3 regions of the Roseibium sp. RP-7 genome follow, and region 1 is predicted to be linked to each of the others. Evidence: riboswitches for the same ligand, from Rfam matches in the RefSeq annotation. Region 1 holds a riboswitch; each other region holds the start of a gene.

Region 1 (5,992 bases):
CGTCTGTCCAGTTGCCTTTTCGGCCGCCTCGACCAGAAAACGGACTGCTTCCAGACAACCTTCATAGTCGTCCCTGGGTGTGTCGACCCGTTGCCGGAACAGTTCCTCGCCCTCGTTGGAAAGAGCGATGATTTCGATCTTGGTTCCACCCCAGTCAATTCCCAGCCGCATTTTCAGTCCATCCGTCTTGGCAGTTCGAAGGCAGCTGTCTGGCCGTCTTCAAGTTCGCTTGTTTGTTTTCCGTAGGTTTTGAATTTTTTCAAGATTACGGTCATTTCCTCCGCATCCAGTATCACAGGTTCACCCAGGATCAGGGCTGATAGATACTGGTCTGCCAGATCTTCCACGCCTTCCGCGGTCGACAGCGCCTTCTGCAAGGTTGCTCCACCGGCGATCTGCCCATGATTTGCAAGCAGGCAGGCGTTTCTGTCGCCAAGTGCTGAAATCATTGCCTCGGACAATCCGCGGGTGCCGAAGGTGGCGTAATGGGCGCATTCGATACGGTCGCCACCGGCAAGCGCCACCATATAGTGAAATGCAGGAATACCGCGCCGGTGACAGGACAGGGCGGTCGCGCGAGGACTATGGCAATGCACCACCGCGCCGCAATCCGGCTTCGCCAGATAGAAGTCAAGATGCATCCGCCATTCGGAAGACGGTAGTGTCTCGCCGCGGTAGCAGCCCTCCCAGTCAAGCGCGACGATCTTGTCTTCAGTCAGATTTTCGTAAGGCGTTCCCGACGGCGTCACCAAAAAACCGGATTCGGTGCGTGCACTGACATTTCCTGACGTGCCCTTGGTCAGTCCGAGACGAGGCAAGGCGCGGGCTGTCTCGATGATCGCACGGCGCAGGTCAGGTGTGTCACCTGGAAAGGTGGGCATTCGGGGCCTCTTTGGTTCTGGTTCGGGTGCGAGCGTTACGTTTGGCTGCGCGACCGTGGAAGCGGCGCTTACATGACAGGTATCCGGTTGCCTTTTCAAGGTATTGGTTTGATAAATCCCGTGCCCTTGACCACTCGGTTGAGGATCGCGGTGTTAAGGGACTGAATGGCAGGTTTCGCAGACAAGCTCAGGCATTTGCTTGGATCGGCTGCAATGTCGGCAGACCGGACGGGCAGGGGAGCGCAATCCAGTTCGAGGCCGGGGCACCGTTCCAGGGGCCCGCGCTGGGCCGAGCCGGACATGGAAACTCTGTCTGAAGGAGGCGAGCCCAGGAGGCCCGGCCTGCCAACCCGCGCGTCCAGATCTCGTAAACGTGCTCAGGTGACGCCGTACTACATCTGGGGAACCCTGGCGTTGCTGGCTGCCGGTTTCGCCGTTGGCGGCCTGTTCCTGCACCTTGCCGGGCAAGGGAGTGAGGAAAGCGTTGCAACCGCCCCCTTGATGCCTGATCCGCTTTCTTCCCTGCAGTCTCCGGCCAAGCAGGTGCTGCTGGCTCCCGAACCGGAACTGTCCGCGGAGCTGAAACGCAGCTTCCTGGGTCAGCCGGATCAGCTATGCGACGAATTACGGTCTCTGGGGCTCGGAAATCCCGGCTGGAGCCGGGCACCTTTCAGTGAAGGCCGCTGGCAATGTGCATCCGACCTGGTGCCCTTGACCACACCCAGCGTCGACTACGGCTCGACAACCCTTTTCTTTCTGCTGCGCGGCCCATCGGAAAAAAGCATCGATTATCTGCGGCTGAAGCTGGTGGTGGAGGATCCGCGCCAGATGCAGATCGGCCTTGATGCGGTCTGGCTGGTGATCGACGCCCTCTCGCTTCGGTATGGCTGGACGGTTCCGGAAGTGTTTCGCGAGGCGGTTTCCGGGTTCAGGCAACTGGAGACGACACACCGGGGCGTGCGGCTGTCGGTTTCGCCGGAAGATCCAAATCTGACGGGGGACCCGCTGGCAAGCCAACGGCTCAACATCATTCTAGACTTTGGCGAGCCGGACCTTATCCGGCCCGCCGACAGGTTCGAAAAAGCACCGCCACTGGAAAGCGGCTGGAGTGTCAGGGCCCCGGACGGTCAGGCAAGGGAATAAACTCTTCCGCATCGCCGGGTACCGTATCGAAACGGCCAAGACGCCAATCTTCCTTGGCCTGCTCGATGCGCTCTTTCGATGAAGACACGAAGTTCCACCAGATATAACGCCGGCCGTCCATCGGTTCGCCGCCAAGCACTACGAAACGGGCCGGCACGGGAGACGTGTTTTCGATCACCAGATGATCACCCGGCTTGAACACCAGCAGCTGGGCCGGATCGAAATTCTGGCCGGCGATGGTGATCTGGCCCGAGACCGTGTAAAGGCCGCGCTCTTCCCACCCGGCATCCAGCGGGATCTTCGCTCCCGGTTCCAGCGTGATATCGGCATAGAACATGTCGGACGCTGTCTTCACCGGTGCCTTGTGGCCATAAAGCTCGCCCGCGATAAGTTTGACTGAAGCGCCCTTGTCGGCAAATTCCGGCTGTTCTTCTGTGCCGTGGTGCTGGAAGGTCGGGTCAGTCTCTTCCAGGTGTTTGGGCAGGGCCACCCAGCTCTGCAGGCCGAACAGGGGACGTTTTTCCTGCAGGCGTTCCGGCCTCTCACGTTCGGAATGCACGATGCCCTTGCCGGCGCTCATCCAGTTCAGAGCACCGGGGGCAATCGCAATCTCCGTTCCAAGGCTGTCACGATGATACATCTCTCCTTCGAAGAGATAGGTAACTGTCGCCAACCCGATGTGAGGATGCGGGCGAACGTCGATACCGCCGCCGACCAAAAGTTCTGCCGGGCCCATCTGGTCGAAGAAGATGAACGGGCCAACCATCCGCCGCCTGGCAGACGGCAAGGCACGTCTTACCGAAAATCCACCGAGGTCGGATGTCCGCGGTACGATGATCGTTTCAATCGGGTCACAGCTTGCAGCATTTCCCGGTACGGGATCAGGGCAATTCAACCAGCTCATCTGCCTCTCCATCAAAGAACATTCTGTCTTGCAAACTAGATAGGGCCAGCGAAGCCGAAGTGTCCATTGAACAGTCTGTTTCGGGTTTTCATCCCCTGCACAATCTGTATAACGACCGGCCCTTCCTTGCTTTTGTTTGGTGCGACATGAAACGCGTGATGATCGTTGGCGGCCCGGGGTCGGGCAAAAGCACGCTTGCCGTTGCCCTTGGGCGGAAAACCGGACTGCCGGTCTATCATATGGACAAGATCCACTACCGCTCCGGTTGGAACGAGCGGACGCGGGAAGAGAAAGACCAGCTGACGCATGAGGTCCATCTGAAGGATGTGTGGATCTTCGAGGGCGGTCATTCAAGCACCTATGCGGAACGTATCGAACGTGCCGACACTTTCATCTGGCTCGATGTTCCGGTAATGCGCCGCATATTTCGAGTGTTGAAACGGTCGGTGAAATACAATGGGCAAAGCCGTCCGGATCTGGCCGAGGGCTGCCCGGAGCAGTTCAACTGGCAAACTGTTGAATTCCTGAGGTTCATCTGGCGAACGAGACACTCCGCCAGAGCCAAGCTGGAGCACATCTACCGCGAACCTCCGGACCATCTGAAAGTCTATCGGTTCAGCACCCTTGCCGAAATCGACGACTTTCTGGCGCGCCCCTGGCAACAAGGATGAAGGCTCATCCTGTCTCTTGACAGGTGCACCTGACGGGCGGCACAACAGGGGTTCACCCGGGGTGCCTCCAGAAGAGGCTGAGATACTGCTGGCGCACTTGCGCAGTGCAGGGACCCGACGAACCTGATCCAGGTCATGCTGGCGAAGGGAAGGTGTTCTCGGCCAGCTGCGTTCGCCACGGCAATGCTCCAACCCGGCCACCTTTCCAAGCCGAATGTCCGAAATGCGGGACCTTTTCCGGTCCTTGCGGAGATCCGTTGAATGCAAGCGGGCTATCAGACATTCCGTGATGTCGAACGACTGACGTCCACCCTGGCAGGTGAGGCGGAATGAAGGTCGGTATCAAAGGGGCGGGTGTCGCCGGTCTGGCACTGGCACATGAGCTTGTCTCGGGCGGTGTGCGGGTGGAGCTGCTGGAAAAACACAAGGATCTCACCGCCAGTGCCTCCTGGCTGGCAGGCGGCATGTTGGCGCCATGGTGTGAGCGGGAAAGTGCCGAGGAAGATGTTCTGCGGCTCGGGCAAGCCTCCATTGGCTGGTGGAGCAAGGTCCTGCCGGGACAGGTCCGGCACAATGGCACGCTGGTTGTTGCCGCGCCGCGCGATACCGGCGAGTTAAGTCGCTTTGCTTCTCGAACCAGCGGCTTTGTCTGGCTCGAAACTGACGCGCTGGGCGCACTCGAGCCGGACCTCGCAGGCCGATTTGCAAAGGGGCTCCATTTTGCCGCGTAAGCCCATCTCGATCCGCGGCAGGCCCTCACGGCATTGCGGGCAAAGGTGTCTGAAAGCGGTGCCAAGGTGAGGTTAGAGGCGCAGCATTTCACCGCGGCGACCGATCTTGTCGCCGATTGTACCGGCATGGCCTCGCCGGATCCGCATTTGCGTCCCGTACGCGGTGAAATGCTGATCCTCCACGCGCCGGATGTCTCCCTCTCGCGGCCGGTGCGTTTTCTGCACCCGCGCATCCCGGTCTATGTGGTGCCTCGTGACAACAGTGTCTTCATGGTCGGGGCAACCATGATCGAAAGCGGTGACCAGGGAGCGGTCAGCGTTCGGTCCACCATGGAACTTCTAAATGCCGCCTACAGCCTGCATCCGGGATTTGCCGAGGCAAAGATCATCGAAACCGGGGTGGGCCTCCGCCCGGCATATCCAAACAATCTTCCTCGTCTCACGTTTACCGGCAACACGTTGTCAATGAACGGATTCTACCGGCACGGCTTCCTGCTTGCTCCGAATTTTGCCATGGAGGCGGCAGACAGGATCATGCAACACCTTCAGGAGAAGTCCCTTGAAGCTAACCATTAACGGCGAACCTCAGGAAGTTGTCAGCGCGACGCTGGCTGCGCTTCTGGACGAACTGGCCTATGACCACGAGTTTCTTGCAACGGCACGCAACGGCGATCTGGTTTGTGCTGAAGAACGAAGCGTTTGCGTCCTTCAAGCTGGCGACCGTATCGAGATCCTGTCGCCGATGCAGGGAGGATGACGCCCATGTTTGAAGTTTATGGCGAAAGCGTTGCGTCGCGTTTCCTGCTTGGAACTGCCCAGTACCCATCACCCCAAATTCTGTCGGACGCGGTGAAGGTATCTGGGGCTGAAATTCTGACGGTGTCCCTTCGGCGCGAAACGGCAGGAAGTGGCGGAGGCGGCCGGTTCTGGGACCTGATCCGGGAACTGAACGTCAAGGTGCTGCCCAACACTGCGGGATGTCATTCGGTGAAGGAAGCCGTCACCACCGCAAAAATGGCACGCGACCTTTTTGGAACCGACTGGATCAAGCTGGAAGTGATCGGTCATCATGACAGCCTGCAGCCGGATGTCTTTGGCCTCGTGGAAGCCGCACGTATCCTGAGCGATGACGGCTTCAAGGTGTTTCCCTATACGACGGACGATATTGTCGTCGGCGAACGGTTGCTTGAGGCGGGGTGCCAGGTGTTGATGCCCTGGTGTGCGCCAATCGGTTCGGCGAAAGGGCCGGTCAATCCGGATGCCCTTCGTGCCTATCGCAGTCACTTCAAAGGCATCCCACTTGTTGTGGATGCCGGTCTTGGCAGACCGTCCCATGCGACCGCTGTTCTGGAACTCGGTTTCGATGCGGTGCTGCTGAATACGGCTGTGGCAAAGGCCGGAGACCCTGTCGCAATGGCTAAAGCCTTTGCAGTTGCAATTGAGGCCGGTCGCCTGGCCTATGAAGCTCAACCCCTGGAACCTCGCGACATGGCGGTTCCTTCTACCCCGGTTCTCGGAATGGCGGTGTTTGAATGAAGCTCGATCCCTTTTACCTCATCGTCGACAGTTCCGACTGGATCGAGCGGCTGGTTCCGCTTGGCGTCAAACTGGTTCAACTGCGCATCAAGGACGCTAGCGACGAAGTCCTGCGCAAGGAAATCG
Region 2 (5,992 bases), on a different contig from region 1:
AAAGAGCCCCGTATTATGCGCTTCGATGGTGAGACCCTGCTGAGCGCCGATAAGCGACGCCGGGTTCCAGTACATCGAAGAGATCGAACCGCCGGACGTACCATACCCGGCAAAAGACATGCCCTGAAAGTACGAGCTCTGCTCTCTAAGTGCGAAACCACCTGCGAACGCAGAACTCGCAACCATTGATAGAGCTACAGCTGTAGAAGCAAGTAGAACTGATTTCTTGTTTACCCACGGCATTGAGTTTCCTCCCATCCCCTAGCCACCGGATGTGTGATGACAACCTGAGACAGGGTTTTAGGAGAATGCCGTCCGTTTCAACTGAATATTTACGTCAGTTATGCGGTCGTTTTTTCATGCTGCAATGCGAAATGCGCGGCTTTTCTGGTAGGTATTGCTGCGTAGACATTCAAAACACTTCAAAAACGACAGGTTCAGAGTCTCTTCGTCATCGCACCGACACACTTTCAGACATTTGCCTAAAAAACAGGCACCCGAAATGTCAGTTTCCGATAACGTAATTTAACAGTGAATCGTTGCGGCTTTGCCACAGGTTTCGTGACGGAATGTGGATCTTTTGTAGGACAAGTTCCTTGATATTCCTTGGTAAAAACGCCAATCACCTTTCCTAACGGAAACCGCGTCGGCACACCTTTGCGCGGTAGCCTTTCCTTTCGAAATTGAATTTTTGTCAGGAAGTTTGTCAGCAGGCGACGCGCCACGGTCCGGCCAATTACAGCTTTTCCGGCAAGGCGGGTTGCAAGCTGCGAACCGGTGGGTTGCACCGGCTCGCAGCAAGAGATGGTCTAAGACCGCACTCCATTCCTTGTTTGCAGCCTCAAGCGGCAAGCCTAGCTGTCGCGAGCTTCGAGAAAGCGGCGCATGGCAACGTCACTCCAGGGGGCAAGGCGTGCCCGCGCAGCCATATGACTGTCGTAGATCCTCTGGCTAAGCGCATCCTTGCTCGCGAACTCGGACAGCACGACTGCCGAAGTCTCCCGCAAAGCATCCAGAACGTCGTCCGGATAAGGACGGACGGTAACGCCGTCCTCTTCCTGCAGGAGCTTCAGTGCGCCTGCATTCTCCCAATCGCTTTCTGCAAGCGAGCGGCCGTTTTCTGCCTTGCAGGCCTCCAGAACGATGGCGCCAAGGTCTTCCGGCAGACCTTCCAGCGCCACCTTGTTGAACAGCGCTTCACCGGTGCCGTTGGGTTCATGGAACCCCGGCGTGTAGTAGGACTTGGCTGCTTTCTGGAAACCCATTGCCCTGTCCGACCAGGGACCCAGGAATTCCGTCGCATCCAGCACACCGCTGTCCAACGCCTGGAACAACTCTGCAGGCGGCAGGCTGACTGGCGTCGCTCCAAGCCGATGCATCACTTCGCCGCCAAGGCCCGGCATACGGATCTTCAGTCCCTTGAGATCGTCAAGAGTGTTGATTTCGCGCTTGAACCAGCCCCCCATCTGGACGCCGGTGTTGCCGGCCATTACGGGCCTTAGTCCGAACGGGGCATAAAGTTCGTCCCAAAGCGCCTGGCCGCCCCCCTGCTCAATCCAGGTGATATGCTCATGCGGCAGCAAACCGAAAGGGATCGCGGTGAAATAGACCGAAGCCGGGATCTTGCCCTGCCAGAAAAACGAGGCCGTGTGCGCCATCTGCGCCGTCCCCGCCGAGACAGCCTCGAACACGCCCAGAGCCGGCACCAGTTCCCCTGCAGCATAAAGCCGAACGCGCAGGCGACCGCCGGACATCAGCTCGATCCTGTCGGCAATGCGCTGCGCCGTGATCCCGGGCCCCGGCAGGTTCTTTGGCCAGGATGTGACCATCTTCCATTCCAGCGTCGCCTGCTCCTGCGCCACCGCCGGGGCGGCCAATGCGCTTGCACCGGCGGCGGCGGAAGCCCCCAGAAGTCCGCGACGGCTGATCCGTCCGGTTTCGGTTTTTGGCTGATCGGTCATCTCACTTGCTCCAGAACGCGTGGAAATGATGGACTGGCCCGTGACCACTGCCGATGAGAAGCGTGTCGGCAGCGGCGATGGCAGCCTGAATATAGGACTTGGCAGACCTGACCGCCGCTTCCATCTCCTGCCCCTTGGCGAGACCCGAGGCAATCGCGGATGACAGGGTGCAACCGGTGCCATGCGTGTTGTCGGTCTTGATCCGCTCTGACCTGAGCCAGACCGCATTGCCTTTGTGATCCAGAAGCAGATCGGCGCTATTCGCGCCAGACCCGTGCCCGCCCTTGAGCAGAACCGCGTTGGCTCCAAGACCAAGCAGACGTTCTGCCTGCGCCTGCATTTGCGTTTCGTCTGCGGCGACGTCGCCCTGCAACATGCGGGCAGCTTCATGCAGGTTCGGGGTAACAATATCGGCCAGCGGCAGCAGCAAGGCAATCAGCGTGTCGACCGCACTGTCGGCAAGCAACGGGTCACCGGAGGCAGCCACCATCACCGGGTCAAGCACAACCGGGCCAGTCTCATGTGCACGAAGCCCTTCAGCTACCACCTCGATCGTATCGACACGCGACAGCATGCCGATCTTTGTCGCCTTGACGGCAAGGTCGGAAAAGACGGCCGTCATCTGGGCCCGCACGAACTCCGGCGGCACATCATGGATGGCGCTGACGCCAAGCGTGTTCTGCGCCGTCAGGGCTGCAATAACACTGGCACCAAAGACGCCGTTTGCGGAAAAGGTCTTGAGATCAGCCTGAATGCCGGCTCCGCCGCCGGAATCCGATCCTGCAATGGTTACCGCAATTGCGGTCATGGGAACCTCCTGGGAGTAGATGCCGAAAAGGCGGCGTCAGCCGGTCTTGAGACGGGCTTCAATGTCGCGGTCAGTCAGGCAGTAGAGTGTGTCGAGCAACTCCGGCACCAGACTGCCTGGCCCGCCTGACCGGCTGGCCGCGATTTCGCCGGCAATGTTGAAGACGGACAGTCCGCAAGCAGCTGCAAGCGCCCTGTCCTTTTCGATGCTCAGGAACGCCGCCAGAACCGCACCGCCGGCACAGCCGGTGGCCGTCACGCGTGACATCAGCGGATCGCCGTTGCGCAGCAGGAAATCCTCGCCGCGGCTCTCGACCCTGTCTTCCGGGCCAGTGACCGCAAAAACCGTTCCGGCCTCGATCAATGCATCGGCATCCGCCCGCTCCGGCAGGAGAGCGTTGAGTTCTTCCGGATTGAGCCGCACCAGATCCGGCTTCAGGCCCAGCAATTCGCGTGCATAGGCGCAGCGCACGGGAGACCGGTTGACGAAAACCGGATCGACACAAACCGGACGTCCGGCAGTCCTGGCAGCTTCGATCGCTAGCGGAATGGCTGCACGGCGTTCCTCGTCAAGGGTGCCGAGGTTCACCAGCAGTGCATCAGCCCCACCGGCAAAAGCCGCAACTTCCTCCCGCGCGATGGTCATGGAAGGAACGGCGCCGAGCGCAAGCAGCACATTGGCGGTGAAACTCTGGGCGACCGCATTGGTGATGGCGTGAACGCGCGGCGTTTTCTGTCGCACCCTTTCCAGAAGGGTGAAGACCTGTTCGGCGCTCAGGGCTTGCGTGGAAGCAGCAACGGAAAGGCTCATGACGGCTCTCCTGCGACAGAAAGCCCGTTGCCGGTATTCCGGAAAGGACGTGTTGAAGGGAGTGGTGTGTGCATCATGATCTCAAATCCCTCCGCCGGTATCAGCCGGATCAGGTTCAAGGAGTTGGCAGGCCGCCTCTCAGCCCGGTCCAGAATGGCCAGGCACCCCCATGAGATGATTGCACTGCTAACAAGCCGGCCGTGCGATTGCAAGACCCGGCTTGTGCAGAGCGGCTACTCGGCAATTGACTGGCGGGAGGAGATAGGCGATGTCCTAGTCTGCTTTCGTGAATCTGTTGCCCGGCATGCTTGGCTGACCGAACAGCCCGGCTGATGGTTCAGGTGACACGTTCGCCCCCTTCAAACACCAACTGCCCGGAGCGCCCCATGGTACCGTTTTTCGTGATGATCAAATGCCAGTTGGGCAAGACCTACCAGGTCGCCAATGCGATCGCCGATGCGGAAATTGCGTCCGAAGTCTACTCCACCTCCGGCGACTACGATCTTCTGGTGAAATTCTATGTCGACGACGGTTCGGACATTGGCCACTTCGTGAACGAGAAGGTCCACCCGATCGACGGCATTCAGGACACCAAAACCATCATTACCTTCAAGGCCTTCTGAACTCAGACCCGGAAATTTTCCATGAAACTCATTAAAATCGCCGCCCTTTGCCTGCCCCTCGCTCTTGCTCCGATCGGATCGACCGCGTCCGCGCAAGGCATGCCGCCGGAGCAGATCAAGCAGATCCTGGACCTTACCAAGGCCAACTGGGTGTCATTCCGCGACTGGCAGGGCCAGGAGCTGATCTATTTCACCCACCTGGAATCCTGGAAGTGCGGCATCGACTATGTCTTCTACGGACTGAACGACGATCCGATTGAGCAGGAATGGCAACTGGAAGCCTGTGACCCGGACAACCAGAATGTCGTTCTGAAGGACAAGCCCTACCTGGAGCTGCCCCTGGGGTCGGCACAGTCGATCAGCGTGCAGCTGATCTTCAAGGACGGCACAAAGAGCGCTGTTGAGCGGTTCGAATACAAGTCGCAGTAAGGCCGATTTCGGAAACCACCCGCATTCGCCGTCATTCCGGACAAGCGCAGTAAAGCTGCGTGCCGATCCGGGATCCAGCGCATCAGCGTGAGCAAAGCGAACTCTTCTCTCTTTGTCTAATGCCGCGCCTAAAGCGCGAAATAAGTCTGGATTCCGGATCTGCGCACAGCATTGCTGTGCTTGTCCGGAATGACGGGGAAGACAGCAGGCCCCGCCCTCTTGTCTCCCCCCCTACGAACGCGAGGGCGATGACGCCCGGCGTGCCTTTGTCCGGTCCAGCCCGAGCTTGTGTTCGCGGTAGATGACGAAAATACCGGCGGCAATCACGATCAGCGCCCCCAGCACCACTGCAGGCAAAGGCGTTTCGCTGAACACCACCCAACCGACAATGATCGCCCACAGCATGTTGACATAGTCGAACGGGGCAATGGTGGAGGCATCCGCGAACCGGTAGCTCTGCGTCAGCAGGATCTGGCCGACACCGCCCGCAAGGCCGATCAGCAGAAGCAGACCTGCCGTGGGCAGGTCCGGAATGATCCAGGCCTGACCCGGCAGCAGAAAGCCCAGCGGCAGCGTGAGCAGCGACAATACGGACGACATGCCCGCAAACCAGGTAACGATCGTGGACGTGCGCTCCGTCTCGCACAATTTGCGCACGGTGATCATGGCGAGCGCGGCAAAGCCGGCTCCTGTCAGGCCGATCAGGGCCCCGATCATCGAGTTGCTGTCCAACTCCGCGTCACCCAGATGCGGTGACAGCACAACCAGAATGCCGACAAAGCCGACACCGACTGCGCTCCAGCGATAGACCCGCACCTTTTCGCCAAGGAGCAGAAACGCCAGCACCACCACGAAGAGCGGCGATGCAAAGCCGATCGCCGTCGCATCCGGCAAGGGCAGCAGAGACAACGCGGTGAAGCCGCAAACCATCGCCGTCAGGCCGACGGACGCCCGGGTAAGATGTCCCAGCGGGTTGGCCGTTCGAAAGGCGAGCCCCAACTCCCGGCGCATCGCCACCATGATCAGCACCGGAAACAGCCCGAAGAAATTCCGTGCGAACACAAGCTCACCGATCGGCACCGTCTCTGCGGCGATCTTGAGGGCCGTTGCCATGACGAAGAACACCATGGTGGAGGCCACTTTCAGCGATATTCCGATAAGAGGTGCCTGCCGGGTCATCCCGGTAGGCGCCGGAGGTCCGGAGAAACGGGACTTCTGGCTCAAGAACGCCATGACAACTTCCAGGCCCGGCGCTCTTCATGAAGCCACGGGCGGTGCGTCGGACCGCGGAACCGCCGGGACAGAAAACTGGCTTGAACGTCTTGCGCAGACCTGACCTTAAGCTTGCGCCCCCGGTTCAG
Region 3 (5,992 bases), on a different contig from region 1:
CGCACCACAATGCGCTGCGCCGGGGGCTTGGCCAGGATGAGGTTTCCGCCCAGGCGATCTACGACGAACTTGCCAGCGTTGCGGACAAGGTCCTGCCCTACATGGACAAGGTCTGGTACCTGCTGGACGATCTGCGCCGTCAGGGCAAGCGTATCCTTTTCGAAGGTGCACAGGGCGCGTTGCTCGACATCGACCACGGCACCTATCCCTTCGTGACGTCGTCCAACACGGTCGCCGGCCAGGCTGCGGCAGGCAGTGGCCTTGGCCCGAATTCGATCAACTATGTGCTCGGTATTACCAAGGCCTATACGACACGCGTCGGTGAGGGCCCGTTCCCGACCGAACTGAAGGACGAGATCGGCGAGTTCCTCGGTACGCGCGGTCACGAGTTCGGTACGGTTACCGGCCGCCGCCGCCGCTGCGGCTGGTTCGACGCTGTGCTGGTGCGCCAGACCGTCTGCACCTCGGGCATCACCGGCATCGCGCTGACCAAGCTGGATGTTCTGGACGGTCTTGATGAAATCAAGATCTGCATCGGCTACGAACTGGACGGCGAGCGCATCGATTATCTGCCGGCTTCGCAGGGTGCCCAGGAGCGCGTGAAGCCGATTTACGAAAGCCTGCCGGGCTGGAAGGAATCGACCGAAGGTGCTCGCACCTGGGCCGATCTGCCGGCGCAGGCGATCAAATATGTGCGTCACGTCGAAGAACTGATCGGTGCTCCGGTCGCTCTTCTGTCGACAAGTCCGGAACGGGACGACACAATTCTTGTGCAGAATCCCTTCCAGGATTGAGATCTGTGACGTTAGAAGCACATTATTAAGGACTGCGGTTGCGTGCTGCGAATCACCGCACGCAACCACCTTTCGTTTTCGGCGTTCCATGTGTGTGCCGAACAAACAATCTGTGTTAGGAAAAGGGTACTGCGAGGTTCTCTGTCGCGGCGAAGTTATTGAAGAAATAGCACCGGTTTTCGAAAAACTTGCTATAAGCCTGAGAATGAAACGAAATCTCGGGCCCGCAGAACAGATCCTTGCAGTCGGCCGGTAGGCAGGAAGATGGCTGATTACTATTCAATTCTGAAGAAAACGATCGCGTCTTTACCTGAAAACAATGGTGCTGCACGCAGAAGCGTTTACAGCCGTGCGCGCAATGCCATCGTCAATCAGCTGAAAGCCTACGAGCCGCCGCTGGCGCCGTCCGAGATCACGGCCGAGCAGCTGCGTCTGGAAGAAGCCATTCGCAAGGTGGAAGCCGAAGCCGCCCGCGAAAGCCTCGGTCTCAGCCCCACTGTTCCGAAGGTCGAAACGCCGACCCCGGCGCCGCAGGTTTCCGCGCCGCCCGTGACACCGCCTTCGGCTGAGCCGGTGGCAGAGGCTGCGCCGGAAGCGCCTGCGCCTGCACCACAGGAACCTGAAACAACTGCAGCACCGGTGGTGGATACCCCGGCTCCGTCGCCCTTGAAGGAAACCCTGACACAGGCCGAAGCGCTTGGCACCGCGGCCAGCCAGGCTGTTCACCACGCCAAGGAAGCTGCCGACCCGGGCGCTGCGCCTGTGCGCCAGGAGCCCTCTTTCGGCGGACCTGTGCAGCCGGAACAGACAGATGATGGCCTGTTCGAGCCTGCGGATACCACCGGTGCGGCCGATCCCGCCGATCAGACTTATCCAGGCGAGGAAACAGCCAAGCCGAAGGACAAGTCGGCCTCCAAGAAAAGCCGCTCCAAGCGCGCCAAGCCGAGTGCTTCGGATGCGCTGCGCGGTGATTCATCCGGCAGCCGCACCGTTCCGATCGTCATTGCTGCGGGTGTCCTGTTGCTGGTGCTCCTGGGCGCCGGAGCCTATTTCCTGATGCCTGCGGGCGATGAGACGGCCGATAGCGGCAACGTGCCGGTTGCGTCTTCTTCGCAAACGCCTGTCGATACGCAGCCGGACACCACGCCGGAGCCTTCGACCGCTGCCCCTGCCGGAGAAGGTGAAGAGCCTTCGAAAAACACCGACCGCCTGTTGAACGAAGGCGAGACGGATGTGGTTGCCCCGGATGCACGCACGGTAACCACGACGACGATTACCGGACAGTCTGATTCGCCTGCGCCGGCCGATACACCGCAGGTCGATACACCAGCTTCCGCTGCGCCCGAACCTTCCCAGCCGTCCATCGTGACGAGCGGAGAAAACGATCAGTCTTCTGCGACCACCGAAAGCCCGATTGCGGTGCCGGAAGACAATCTCTCGGCCATTTCGCCGGACGAAACTTCACCGGCTCCGTCCGCTACGGCTGCGGATTCCTCGGTGCAGCGCTCTATCCTTTACGAAGAAGGGGAAGAGTCCGGCGGTGCCGGAACGGCTGCGCAAGGCGCTGTCGTTTGGGGTGTCGATGAAGAAACGAATCTGGACGGCAAGGCTCTCGCGGTTCTGAGCGCCTCCATTGAAATCCCCGAGCGGGATGTGAAGGTCGACATTCGCATCAAGCCGAATGACGATACTTCCTTGCCCGCCAGCCATCTGGTCGAGATCAAGTACGAGTTCCCGGAAAACTTCGCTCCAGGTGACGTCGTCAACGTGCCAGGCCTGGTCATGAAGCCTACGGAAGAAGCTCGTGGCGATGCGCTGATCGGCGCTTCCGTGAAAGTGTCCCCGGGCTTTTTCTGGATTGCCCTTTCCAGCTTGCCGAACGAGCAGCAACGCAATCTCGCCCTGCTGCGCGAACGCGGCTGGATCGACATTCCGATGCTTTACGAAAACGGCAAGCGCGGCATCCTGACCCTGGAAAAGGGAACCGCCGGTGCAGATGCCGTTGAAAAGGCGATCACGTCCTGGCAAGCCGGCTAAGCGCCAACCTGCCTCCTTTCAAAATCTGAAGAAGCCGCCTCACGGCGGCTTGCCTTTTTCCGTCACACAAGGCATGGTCCGGCTTGGTCCGAGGGGTGTTCCGGTTACCGGAGCTGAGATGGCGTAATGCCGAACCCTTAGAACCTGATCCGGGTCATGCCGGCGAAGGGACGGAATCCTTAGCCTATTCCCGGATCTCCATTGTCATTTTCGGCTTGTCCGAAGACGGGAGATCCTATGCGTACTTGTCTGCGACCACTGCGGTCGCCGCACATCCGAATGCCGGTATCGGCTTTCATGCGTTCCTGTTGGCCAATGGCGGCGGGGGCTGCGGGATGATGGCGTTTGTGAAAGCTGTTGCCAGGACCATACTCGGCCTGCTGCTGACTGTCGTTATCTGGGCGGCAATCGTCCATGTGTTCGACACCCAGCATTATATCCTGCCGGGTCCGGACCGCGTCTTTACAGCCTTTGTCAAACACGCAGGCTTCCTTCTGCATCATGCCGGCATCACCGCCTATGAGACGGTGCTCGGGTTTGTGCTGGGGGCAGCCGCCGGGGCATTGCTTTCCGTTCTTTTGTGGCTGTTTCCGATTGCTGCAAGATTTGCCATGCCGCCCATTCTGGTGACGCAGGCCCTGCCTGTTTTCGCAATCGCGCCGATCCTGGTGCTCTGGCTCGGTTTCGGGCTGGCCTCCAAGATCGTCGTCATCATCCTGGTCATCTTCTTCACGGTCACATCGACGTTTTTCGATGGCCTGCAGCGGCTTGACCCGGGTTTGTGCGATCTCGCCCGGCTTTATCGTCTGTCTCGCCTGAAGGAACTCTGGTTCTTTCGCCTGCCGTCAGGCTTGCCGGCGTTTGCCTCCGGCCTGCGGGTGGCCGCGGTGTTCGCTCCCATGGGGGCGATCATCGGCGAATGGGCCGGGGCAAAAGGAGGCCTTGCCTTCATCATGCTTCAAAGCAGCAACCGGATGCAGGCGGACATGATGTTCGCCGCCCTGATCCTGCTCGCGGCGATGGTGCTGATCATGCGCTTTGCCGTGAACCATCTCACCCGACTTCTTGTTCCCTGGCAGCCGCTCACCTAGCTGCCGCTCTACGGAGGACCTCATGAAAAAACAAATCCTGTCACTCGCATTGGCCGCCGGGCTGTTGGCATCGGGGCCGGTACAGGCCAGTGAGAAACTGACCTTGCTGCTCGACTGGTTCATCAATCCGGATCACGCGCCGCTGGTAACTGCGCAGACCAAGGGTTTCTTCGAGGCAGAAGGCCTCGAGGTTGAGATCATCGAACCGGCGGACCCGGCAATGCCGCCGAAACTGGTTGCTGCCGGGCAGGGCGATATCGCGGTGTCCTATCAGCCGACGCTTCATGCGCAAATCGAGGAAGAGCTGCCGCTGAAATGGATCGGTACGCTGGTGGAAACGCCCCTCAATTCTCTCATCGTGCTGAAGGACGGCCCGATACAGGAACTAAAGGACCTCAAGGGGAAGAGTGTCGGTTTTTCCGTGTCCGGCTTCGAGGACGCGATGCTGGGCCAGATGCTGCGTTCGGCCGGTTTGACCATGGATGATGTCGAGCTGGTGAACGTCAATTTCGCGTTGTCAGGCTCTCTGCTTGCCGGTCAGGTGGATGCGGTGATCGGCGCATATCGCAATTTCGAGCTCACCCAGCTCGAAATCGAAGGCAAACCCGGCAAGGCTTTCTTCCCGGAAGAAAACGGTGTGCCGATCTTTGATGAGCTGATCTATGTCGTCAACAAGGACAAGACGGACGATCCCCGCTTTGCCAGGTTCCTGGCAGCCGTGGAAGCGGCCACCATCTATCTGAGCAATCACCCGGAAGAAGCCTGGAATGCCTTCATAGAAGCGTATCCGAACCTCAATGACGAGCTGAACAGGCGGGCATGGTTCGATACGTTGCCGCGGTTCGCCAAGCGTCCCGCTGCACTTGATGAAGGCCGCTACCAGCGCTTTGCGGAATTCATGGCCGAAGCCGGTCTGATCAGCAAAGTCGTGCCGGTGGAGAGCTACACAGCCGAAATCCGCTGAGGAGTTGAAGGAACGTTGCCAAGGACAAGACGGCGCTGGAGCCAGTCTCCAGCGCTTCTGACCACCGGCAAAGAAGCTCCCTCTCTCGGTCGTCACCCCGGCCAAGCGTAGCGCGAGCCGGGACCGGGGAGGCGGAAGTCTCCGTAAGTGTCTGTGGTTTTCAGTCGATGGCGTCTGGGCTCTCCGATCCCGGATCTTCGCTGTGCTGCGTCCGGGATGACACCGGGAAGGACTTTCAAGCAAAAGAAAAGCGCTGGAGCCCGGGCTCCAGCGCTTTTTTGTTTCTTCCAGGTTCGGCTATCTCAGGCCGTGGGCTGGTCCATTGTCCGGGCGCTGTTGCGCACGGCTTTCTGAACCTTTTCGAAAGCGCGAACCTCGATCTGGCGGACGCGCTCGCGGCTGACGCCGAATTCGCCCGAAAGGTCTTCCAGCGTCATCGGGTCTTCGGCCAGGCGACGTGCTTCAAAGATGCGCCGTTCGCGCTCGTTGAGCACGTCCATCGCGTCGTTCAGCATCTTGCGACGCATGTCCAGCTCTTCCTGATTGGCAAGCAGGGTTTCCTGACTGTCGCTTTCATCGACAAGCCAGTCCTGCCATTCACCGGCATCAGCTTCCGCGCGCACGGGCGCATTCAGGCTGGCATCGCCGCCCAGACGGCGGTTCATGGACACCACTTCCTCCTCGGACACCCCGAGTTTGGTGGCAATCTCAGAGACCTGATGCGGCTTCAGATCGCCTTCGTCCAGCGCCTGGATCTTGCCCTTGAGGCGACGCAGGTTGAAGAACAGGCGTTTCTGGTTGGCCGTGGTCCCCATTTTCACGAGGGACCATGAGCGCAGGATGTATTCCTGGATAGCCGCCTTGATCCACCACATGGCATAGGTCGCGAGCCGGAATCCCTTGTCCGGTTCAAAGCGCTTGACCGCTTGCATCAGGCCGACGTTGCCTTCGGAAACGACTTCTCCTATCGGCAGGCCATACCCGCGGTAACCCATGGCAATCTTGGCGACGAGGCGTAGATGGGAATTGACTAGGCGTTCTGCAGCTTCAGGGTCTTCATGCTCTTTGTAGCGCTTGGCGAGCATGTACTCTTCCTGCGGCTGAAG

What was found. A riboswitch is a leader RNA that binds a small molecule or an ion and turns the genes downstream of it on or off. The one in region 1 is predicted to bind thiamine pyrophosphate.
Region 2: linked by a shared signal. The riboswitch ahead of thiM (hydroxyethylthiazole kinase) and the one ahead of thiO (glycine oxidase ThiO) in region 1 are both predicted to bind thiamine pyrophosphate.
Region 3: linked by a shared signal. The riboswitch ahead of ACVDG9_RS21720 (ABC transporter permease) and the one ahead of thiO (glycine oxidase ThiO) in region 1 are both predicted to bind thiamine pyrophosphate.

Annotation. Positions count from the first base shown of each region.
Region 1 is NZ_JBRKQA010000001.1:2,288,068-2,294,059, forward strand. Features, by position in the region: gene ACVDG9_RS10390 (ROK family protein) at 1-171, opposite strand, end outside; gene ACVDG9_RS10395 (class II aldolase/adducin family protein) at 174-881, opposite strand; gene ACVDG9_RS10400 (DUF6030 family protein) at 1,182-2,024, shown strand; gene ACVDG9_RS10405 (pirin family protein) at 1,993-2,928, opposite strand; gene ACVDG9_RS10410 (P-loop NTPase family protein) at 3,075-3,599, shown strand; TPP riboswitch at 3,647-3,767, shown strand; partial or broken gene thiO (glycine oxidase ThiO) at 3,929-4,906, shown strand; gene thiS (sulfur carrier protein ThiS) at 4,890-5,087, shown strand; gene ACVDG9_RS10425 (thiazole synthase) at 5,093-5,866, shown strand; gene ACVDG9_RS10430 (thiamine phosphate synthase) at 5,863-5,992, shown strand, end outside.
Region 2 is NZ_JBRKQA010000002.1:490,183-496,174, forward strand. Features, by position in the region: gene ACVDG9_RS16920 (OmpP1/FadL family transporter) at 1-186, opposite strand, end outside; gene ACVDG9_RS16925 (TRAP transporter substrate-binding protein) at 855-1,961, opposite strand; gene thiD (bifunctional hydroxymethylpyrimidine kinase/phosphomethylpyrimidine kinase) at 1,963-2,769, opposite strand; gene thiM (hydroxyethylthiazole kinase) at 2,806-3,579, opposite strand; TPP riboswitch at 3,648-3,758, opposite strand; gene ACVDG9_RS16940 (Lrp/AsnC ligand binding domain-containing protein) at 3,966-4,202, shown strand; gene ACVDG9_RS16945 (hypothetical protein) at 4,224-4,631, shown strand; gene ACVDG9_RS16950 (DMT family transporter) at 4,863-5,864, opposite strand; gene sbmA (peptide antibiotic transporter SbmA) at 5,970-5,992, opposite strand, start outside.
Region 3 is NZ_JBRKQA010000002.1:1,549,649-1,555,640, reverse strand. Features, by position in the region: gene ACVDG9_RS21730 (adenylosuccinate synthase) at 1-794, shown strand, start outside; gene ACVDG9_RS21725 (hypothetical protein) at 1,059-2,831, shown strand; TPP riboswitch at 2,913-3,019, shown strand; gene ACVDG9_RS21720 (ABC transporter permease) at 3,077-3,922, shown strand; gene ACVDG9_RS21715 (ABC transporter substrate-binding protein) at 3,945-4,886, shown strand; gene rpoH (RNA polymerase sigma factor RpoH) at 5,189-5,992, opposite strand, start outside.